DNA from 2 places in the Pseudomonas tructae genome. Region 2 is predicted to be linked to the other one. Evidence: predicted binding sites of a transcription regulator. Region 2 holds the regulator's gene; the other holds the start of a gene.

Region 1 (4,322 bases), 2.7 Mb from region 2:
ATGAGCGTACTCGTTGGCAAAAATGCCCCGGACTTCACCGTTCCAGCTGTTCTGGGCAACGGCGAAATCGTCGACAGTTTCAACCTGGCTTCGGCCATCAAGGGCAAGTACGGCCTGGTGTTCTTCTACCCGCTGGACTTCACCTTCGTCTGCCCGTCCGAGCTGATCGCGCTGGATCACCGCATGGCCGAATTCAAGGCGCGCAACGTTGAAGTGATCGCGGTGTCGATCGACTCGCACTTCACCCACAACGCCTGGCGTAACACCCCGATCAATGCCGGTGGCATCGGTCAGGTCCAGTACATCATGGCGGCTGACATGAAGCACGACATCGCCAAGGCCTACGACGTAGAGTCCGAAGGCGGCGTCGCTTTCCGTGGCGCTTTCCTGATCGACGACAAGGGCGTTGTCCGCTCGCAGATCGTCAACGACCTGCCGCTGGGCCGTAACATGGACGAGCTGCTGCGTCTGGTTGACGCCCTGCAATTCCACGAAGAGCACGGCGAAGTCTGCCCTGCCAACTGGAAAAAAGGCGACAAGGGCATGACCGCTTCGCCAGAAGGCGTTGCCGCTTACCTGAGCGAGAACGCTGGCAAGCTGTAATTGCCAGGCATAAAAAACCGGCCTCGATGGCCGGTTTTTTTATGCCTGTAGGAGCGGGCTTGCCCCGCGATAGCTTTCTGTCAGCTACACCGCATCGCGGGACAAGCCCGCTCCTACAACATCAGTCGTTGAAGTCCTGCCAGCCGCCCATTTCCTTCCAGCGGTTGACGATGCCGCAGAACAGCTCGGCGGTCTTCTCGGTGTCGTAACGCGCCGAGTGCGCTTCACGGCCATCGAAGTCGATGTCGGCGCTCTGGCAGGCCCGCGCCAGCACGGTCTGGCCATAGGCAAGACCGGCCAGGGTGGCGGTGTCGAAGCTTGAGAACGGGTGGAACGGGTTGCGCTTCATGTCGTGGCGGGCCACGGCGGCGTTGAGGAAGCCCAGGTCGAAGCTGCTGTTGTGGCCGACCAGGATCGCCCGTTTGCAGCCGTTGGCCTTCAGTGCCTTGCGCACGCCACGGAAAATGTCGGTCAGGGCCGACTCTTCGCTCACCGCCATGCGCAGCGGGTGGTCAAGCTTGATCCCGGTGAACTCCAGGGCTGCTTGCTCGATGTTGGCGCCTTCAAAGGGCTCGACGCGGAAGAAATAGGTGTGTTCCGGGAACAGGAAGCCTTTCTCATCCATGCCGATGGTGACGGCGGCAATCTCCAGCAGGGCGTCGGTAGCGCTGTTGAAACCACCGGTTTCAACGTCGACCACTACCGGCAGGTAACCGCGAAAGCGTTCAGCCATTGGATGGCGCGGACCGCCGCCATGACCTTCCTGGTCGTCTTCGTACTGATCTTCGCTCACTCAGTTTCCTCCAGCAGGCGCCAGCGCAATTGTTCACCGGCGCGCAGCGGAATAACGGTCTGCTCGCCGAACGGCAAGCTGCTTGGGGCGGTCCAGCTGTCGCGGACCAGGGTAATGGTATCGGTGTTTGCCGGCAGGCCGTAGAAGGCCGGGCCGTGCAGGCTGGCGAAGCCTTCGAGTTTGTCCAGTGCGTTACGCTGCTCGAACGCCTCGGCGTACATCTCGATGGCGGCATAGGCGGTGTAGCAGCCGGCACAGCCGCAGGCGGCTTCCTTGGCGTGCTGGGCGTGGGGGGCCGAGTCGGTGCCGAGGAAGAACTTGCTGTTGCCGCTGGTGGCGGCGTCCAGCAAGGCCACCTGGTGGGTATTGCGCTTGAGGATCGGCAGGCAATAGAAGTGCGGACGAATCCCGCCCACCAGCATGTGGTTGCGGTTGTACAGCAGGTGCTGGGCGGTGATGGTCGCGCCAACGTTGGCCGCAGCCTCGTTGACGAACTGCACGGCATCGCTGGTGGTAATGTGCTCGAACACCACCTTGAGGGTCGGGAAGCGCTCGACCACTCGGCGCAGGTGTTCGTCGATGAACAGCTTCTCGCGGTCGAACACGTCGATTTCGCTGCGGGTCACCTCACCGTGGACCAACAGCAGCATGCCGACCTCGGCCATGGCTTCGAGCACCGGGAAGATCTTGTCGACGCTGGTCACGCCGGAATCGGAGTTGGTCGTCGCACCGGCCGGGTAGAGCTTGGCAGCATGGACAAAACCTGTGGCCTTGGCTGCGCGGATTTCCTCGGGCTGGGTGCGGTCGGTGAGGTACAGCACCATCAGCGGCTCGAAACGGCTTCCGGCAGGGCGTGCGGCGAGGATGCGCTCACGGTAGGCAGCGGCTTCGGCGGCATTGCGCACCGGTGGTACCAGGTTGGGCATGATGATTGCGCGGGCAAAGGTGCGCGCAACGTCGCCGACGGTATGTGGCAAAACAGCGCCATCACGAAGATGGATGTGCCAGTCGTCGGGACGCAGGAGGGTCAGGCGGTCGGACATTGGGGATTCCAGGCGGGTCGAACTCAAGGTGAATGCTACCGGAAAAGCCGGTTACGAGCACTCGCTATCAAGTTTTGCCGCGCTCGACCGATAGCATGCAGGTATACCGTGAAAATCTGTGGAGCCGCCCGTGCGCCAGCGTTATCTAGCCCTGCTCAGTGTGTTTGCCAGCATGCCCGCCATGGCACTCACCTTCCAGACTCGTCTGGAGAACATCGAGTGGAAGGTCGAAGGCGATCAGTTCGAATGTCGGCTGGTTCAACCCATTGCCGATTTCGGCAGCGGTGAGTTCGTTCGTCGCGCCGGCGAGCAGCCGACGTTCCAATTGCGATCAAGCAGCAATGTCCTCGGCACCGGCAACGCCACCCTGCTGGCGGCGGCTGCGCCGTGGCAGCCCGGGCGTGGCGATATCAACCTGGGGGCAGTGCGCATGGCCCGCAGCGGCGTGCTCTTTACCAGCTCCCAGGGCCAGGCCAGCCGCCTGATCAATGGCCTGCTCGATGGCCGCAGCACGGTGGTGCGCAACTACGCCGGCGAAGCCGGGCGGGCCATGGAAGTGCGGGTGCTGCCGGTCAAGTTCAGCAAGGCCTATGGGGACTACCAGGCCTGTGCGGCGAAACTCTTGCCGATGAACTATGACCAGGTGCGTCAGGCGCGGGTCGGCTTTCCGGGTGGTGGTATCGACCTGGACAGCGATGCCCGCGCACGCCTGGATGTAATCCTCGATTTCCTCAAGGCCGACCCGACGGTCAACCATATCCAACTCGACGGTCACTCCGACAACAGCGGCAATCGCCTGACCAACCGTGACCTGTCCCGGCGCCGGGCGCTGGCGGTCATGGAGTACCTCAAGGCCCACGGTGTCCCCGAAGAGCAGATCACCCTGCGCTTTCATGGCGAGCGCTATCCGCTGGCGAGCAACAACAGTGCAGCCAACCGCGCGCGCAACCGGCGGGTGAACATTGAGCTGGATCGGGTCACGCCGGTCGAAAAGCCGCAGGAAAAACCTGTCGAGCCTGTGGCCAAGCCACCGGTTGCACCGGCTGCCGCAACTGAAACGGTGAAGCCTGCAAGCAAGTCCTGAGCTGCGACCGTCCGTCGCAGCCTCGACAATTTTTGTCGCTTTGTCGTCACAAGCTGTCGCCCCACTGTAATTTTTGTCGCAAGGCCGGTAGAATCGACGGCTTTCCGTACAACCCCGTGGAGTGATGGCATGGCGGACGTAAAAAAGGTCGTACTGGCGTATTCCGGCGGCCTTGATACTTCGGTGATTCTCAAGTGGCTGCAGGATACCTACAACTGTGAAGTGGTGACCTTCACCGCTGACCTGGGTCAGGGCGAAGAGGTCGAACCGGCCCGCGCCAAGGCTCAGGCCATGGGCGTCAAGGAAATCTACATCGATGACCTGCGCGAAGAGTTCGTACGCGACTTCGTGTTCCCGATGTTCCGCGCCAACACCGTCTATGAAGGCGAGTACCTGCTGGGTACTTCCATCGCTCGTCCGCTGATCGCCAAGCGCCTGATCGAAATCGCCAACGAAACCGGGGCCGACGCCATCTCCCATGGAGCGACCGGCAAGGGTAACGACCAGGTCCGTTTCGAACTGGGCGCCTACGCGCTCAAGCCGGGCGTCAAGGTCATCGCGCCGTGGCGTGAATGGGACCTGCTGTCCCGTGAAAAGCTCATGGACTATGCCGAGAAGCACGGTATCCCGATCGAACGTCATGGCAAGAAGAAATCGCCGTACTCGATGGACGCCAACCTGCTGCACATCTCCTATGAAGGTGGCGTGCTGGAGGATACCTGGACCGAGCACGAAGAAGACATGTGGCGCTGGACCGTCTCCCCTGAGAACGCCCCTGATACCCCGCAATACCTGGAAC
Region 2 (4,322 bases):
GGCGCTGCTCTCTGAACAAGTTCCAGTGCGCGACATTCGCAGTATTGCCGAAGCCATCGCCAACAACCCGGCCAAGAGTCAAGATACCGCCGCGCTGGTGGCGGTGGTGCGCGTCGGATTGTGTCGCGCAATCGTGCAAAGCATTGTCGGCGTTGAGTCCGAGCTGCCTGTCATCACCCTTGAGCCAAGATTGGAACAGATTTTGCTCAATAGTTTGCAAAGGGCTGGGCAAGGCCAGGAAGACGGTGTTCTTCTTGAGCCGAGCATGGCCGAAAAGCTTCAGCGTTCGTTGATCGAAGCCGCCCAGCGTCAGGAGATGCAAGGGCAGCCGGCGATCCTCCTGGTCGCAGGACCGGTACGAGCCATGCTGTCGCGCTTCGGTCGCCTGGCTGTACCGAATTTGCATGTTTTGGCGTATCAGGAAATACCTGACAACAAGCAAGTTACCATCGTCGCCACAGTGGGCCCGAACGGCTGAGGTAGTGGGTTATGCAAGTTAAGCGTTTTTTCGCCGCCGATATGCGTCAGGCCATGAAGCTGGTTCGAGATGAGCTGGGGGCCGACGCCGCCATCATCGGCAACCGCCGGATTGCTGGCGGTGTCGAGCTGACGGCTGCGCTGGACTACAAGCTGTCCGCCCTGGCGCCTCGGGTGCCGAACATCGAGCTCGAAGACGAGTTGCGCAAGACCCAGTCGCGCATCGTTACCGCCCAGGCGGAGCTGAGCACCCGCAGCGAGAGCGAGGACGCCAACCGTCAGCTGTTCGCCGGGCTGCCGCTGACCGCTTCCGAGCCGCTGGTAGATCCTGAAGTTGAAGCACCGCTGGCGCCGGCTGCACCTGTCGCTGCGCCGATTGATCAGCGCCTGTTCGACTCGATGCGTTCGGAGCTGTCGGGCTTGCGTGAACTGCTGGAAGTGCAGCTCGGCTCGCTGGCCTGGAGCCAGTTGCAAGGCAACAAACCGCAGCAAGCCAACCTGTGGCGGCGCCTGCAGCGTATAGGCCTGTCCGGGCCGATTGCCCGTGAGTTGCTCGACCTGACGACCGGCATCGAAGAGCCTCGGCAAGCCTGGCGCATGCTGCTGGCCCATCTGGCGCGGATGATTCAGGTGCCGGAAATCGAACCGATTGAAGAGGGCGGTGTCATTGCCATGGTCGGTCCGGCCGGCATGGGCAAGACCACTACCCTGGCCAAACTGGCTGCGCGCTACGTGCTCAAGTACGGTGCACACAACCTGGCCCTGGTGAGCATGGACAGTTTCCGGATTGGTGCCCAGGAGCAACTCAAGACCCTGGGGCGGATCCTCAATGTCTCGGTCACGCATGTCGATCCGGGCCAGTCGCTGGCCCAGGCGCTCGACCCGCTGCTGCGCAAGCGTGTGGTGCTGATCGACACCGCTGGCCTGCAAGCCAGCGACCCGGCCCTGCGTATGCAGCTCGAAACCCTTGCCGGGCGCGGGATTCAGGCCAAGAATTATCTGGTGCTGGCAACCACCAGCCAGAAGCAGGTGCTGACCGCCGCCTACCACAGCTACAAGCGCTGTGGCCTGGCCGGTTGCATCCTGACCAAGCTAGATGAAACCGCCAGCCTCGGCGAAGTATTGAGCCTGGCAATCAGTCACGAACTGCCTGTGGCCTATCTTACCGATGGCCCGCGCATTCCTGACGACCTGCACCTGCCGCGCCGGCACCAGTTGGTCAGCCGCGCAGTGAGTGTGCAGATGCAGGACGAGCCCAGCGAAGAGGCCATGGCCGACATGTTCGCTGATCTCTACCACAGCCCTGGCAAACGCGTGGGCTGAGGTGAATATGAATACGTTGCAAAGTACCTACATCAATGGTCTGCCAGGCATTTTTCAGGTGTTGAAAGCGCAGCCCAGTCATGTGGCCTCGGTCTAAGTAAGACAAGGTAAAGAACAAACATGGGTAGCATGCATCCCGTACAGGTGATCGCCGTGACCGGTGGCAAAGGTGGCGTCGGCAAGACTAACGTGTCAGTGAACCTGTCGCTGGCGCTGGCTGAGCTTGGCCGTCGGGTCATGCTGCTGGACGCCGACCTGGGCCTGGCCAACGTCGACGTGCTGCTGGGCCTGACGCCCAAACGTACCCTGGCCGACGTCATCGAAGGCCGCTGCGAGCTGCGCGAAGTGCTGCTGCAAGGCCCTGGTGGCGTACGCATCGTGCCGGCGGCTTCGGGTACGCAAAGCATGGTGCACCTGGCGCCGGCGCAGCATGCCGGACTGATCCAGGCCTTCAGCGAGATCGGCGACAACCTCGATGTGCTGGTGATCGACACCGCTGCGGGTATCGGTGACTCGGTAGTCAGCTTTGTTCGCGCCGCCCAGGAGGTGTTGCTGGTGGTCTGCGACGAGCCCACCTCGATCACCGATGCCTATGCCCTGATCAAGCTGCTCAATCGCGATTACGGCATGAACCGCTTCCGCGTCCTGGCAAACATGGCTCAGAGCCCTCAAGAGGGGCGCAACCTGTTCGCCAAGTTGACCAAGGTCACTGATCGCTTTCTGGATGTCGCTCTACAATACGTCGGCGCGGTGCCTTACGACGAATGCGTGCGCAAGGCGGTGCAGAAGCAGCGAGCAGTCTATGAAGCCTTCCCGCGTTCCAAGTGCGCGCTGGCATTCAAGGCCATTGCCCAGAAAGTCGACACCTGGCCGCTGCCTGCCAACCCACGGGGTCACCTGGAGTTCTTCGTCGAACGCCTGGTGCAACCGACGAGTGCAGGTCCGGTGCTATGAACGCCAGCGGTTATCGGATGTACAGCAAGGCTTCGCGTGACGCCCAGTACGAGTTGATCGAGCGTTACGCGCCGTTGGTCAAGCGCATCGCCTACCACTTGCTGGCGCGTCTGCCGGCCAGTGTTCAGGTCGAGGATCTGATCCAGGCCGGGATGATCGGCTTGCTCGAAGTCGCCAACAAGTACGATGCGAGCAAGGGTGCCAGTTTCGAGACCTATGCCGGTATCCGTATTCGTGGGGCCATGCTCGATGAAGTGCGCAAGGGCGATTGGGCACCGCGTTCGGTACACCGCAATACCCGCATGGTCAGTGACGCGATTCGTGCAATTGAAGCAAAAACCGGTCGTGACGCTAAAGATCACGAAGTTGCTGCCGAACTTCAATTGAGTCTCGACGATTATTACGGGATTTTGAATGACACCCTGGGCAGCCGCCTGTTCAGTTTCGACGACCTGCTGCAGGACGGCGAACATGAAGGTCTGCACGAGGGAGGTGCCAGTGCCCAGCTCGAGCCTTCGCGCGACCTGGAAGACGAGCGTTTTCAGGCAGCCTTGGCCGATGCCATTGCCAACCTGCCCGAACGTGAGCGTCTGGTGCTGGCGCTGTACTACGACGAAGAGCTCAACCTCAAGGAGATCGGTGAGGTCCTGGGGGTGAGCGAATCGCGCGTCAGCCAGTTGCACAGCCAGTGCGCGGCACGTTTGCGTGGTCGCCTGGGGGAATGGCGAGCGCGTTGAACACCGGTTCAATGCAGTCGTGAAATGCAGTACCGAATTGATTGAATGCGCGTTCCGCGCTGAACGCGTTAAAGACTGCTTGGAGGTCTAATTGAACAAAGACATGAAAATCCTCATCGTGGACGACTTCTCGACGATGCGGCGGATCATCAAGAACCTGTTGCGTGATCTGGGCTTTACCAACACCCAGGAAGCCGACGACGGCAACACTGCGCTGCCGATGCTCGAAAGCGGCCACTTCGATTTTCTGGTGACCGACTGGAACATGCCTGGCATGTCCGGCATCGACCTGCTGCGCAAGGTACGGGCTGATGAGCGCCTGAAACACCTGCCGGTGCTGATGGTGACCGCCGAAGCCAAGCGCGAGCAGATCATCGAAGCCGCCCAGGCCGGAGTCAACGGCTATGTGGTCAAGCCGTTCACTGCCCAGGTGCTGAAAGAAAAAATCGAAAAAATCTTCGAGCGCGTCAATAGCTGAGGTACGCCACGGGGGCGCTATGGAGCAAACACAATCATCCTTGGGCGAGTTCGAGTCGACACTCAAGAAGCACGCCAAGGAACTGGTCGACAGCCTTGAGAAAGGCAAGTTCGGCGACGCGGTGCAACTGATCCATCAGCTGAACCAGACCCGTGACCTAGGCCTGTACCAGGAAGTCGGCAAACTTACCCGCGAGTTGCACAGTGCGATCGTCAGCTTCCAGATCGACCCGCACATGCCGCAGGCCGAGGAAGTGTCGCAGATTACCGACGCGACCGAACGCCTGTCCTATGTGGTCAAGCTGACCGAGGGCGCGGCCAATCGCACCATGGACCTGGTCGAAGCCAGTACAC

What was found. Region 2 encodes FliA, which starts transcription of late flagellar genes. Its sites were predicted from a motif close to CTAAAGTTTNNNNNNNNNNNGCCGNTAA; they were not measured.
Region 1: EXN22_RS21545 (flagellar protein MotY) is a predicted target of FliA. The motif match lies at 2,506-2,533, and genes of this name have one in related genera.

The regions. Positions count from the first base shown of each region.
Region 1 covers NZ_CP035952.1:4,700,295-4,704,616, reverse strand. The annotation lists gene EXN22_RS21560 (peroxiredoxin) at 1-603, shown strand; gene rnt (ribonuclease T) at 725-1,336, opposite strand; gene pyrC (dihydroorotase) at 1,393-2,439, opposite strand; gene EXN22_RS21545 (flagellar protein MotY) at 2,570-3,523, shown strand; gene EXN22_RS21540 (argininosuccinate synthase) at 3,653-4,322, shown strand, end outside.
Region 2 covers NZ_CP035952.1:2,008,415-2,012,736, forward strand. The annotation lists gene flhA (flagellar biosynthesis protein FlhA) at 1-478, shown strand, start outside; gene flhF (flagellar biosynthesis protein FlhF) at 490-1,800, shown strand; gene fleN (flagellar synthesis regulator FleN) at 1,921-2,754, shown strand; gene fliA (RNA polymerase sigma factor FliA) at 2,751-3,491, shown strand; gene EXN22_RS09315 (chemotaxis response regulator CheY) at 3,595-3,969, shown strand; gene EXN22_RS09320 (protein phosphatase CheZ) at 3,989-4,322, shown strand, end outside.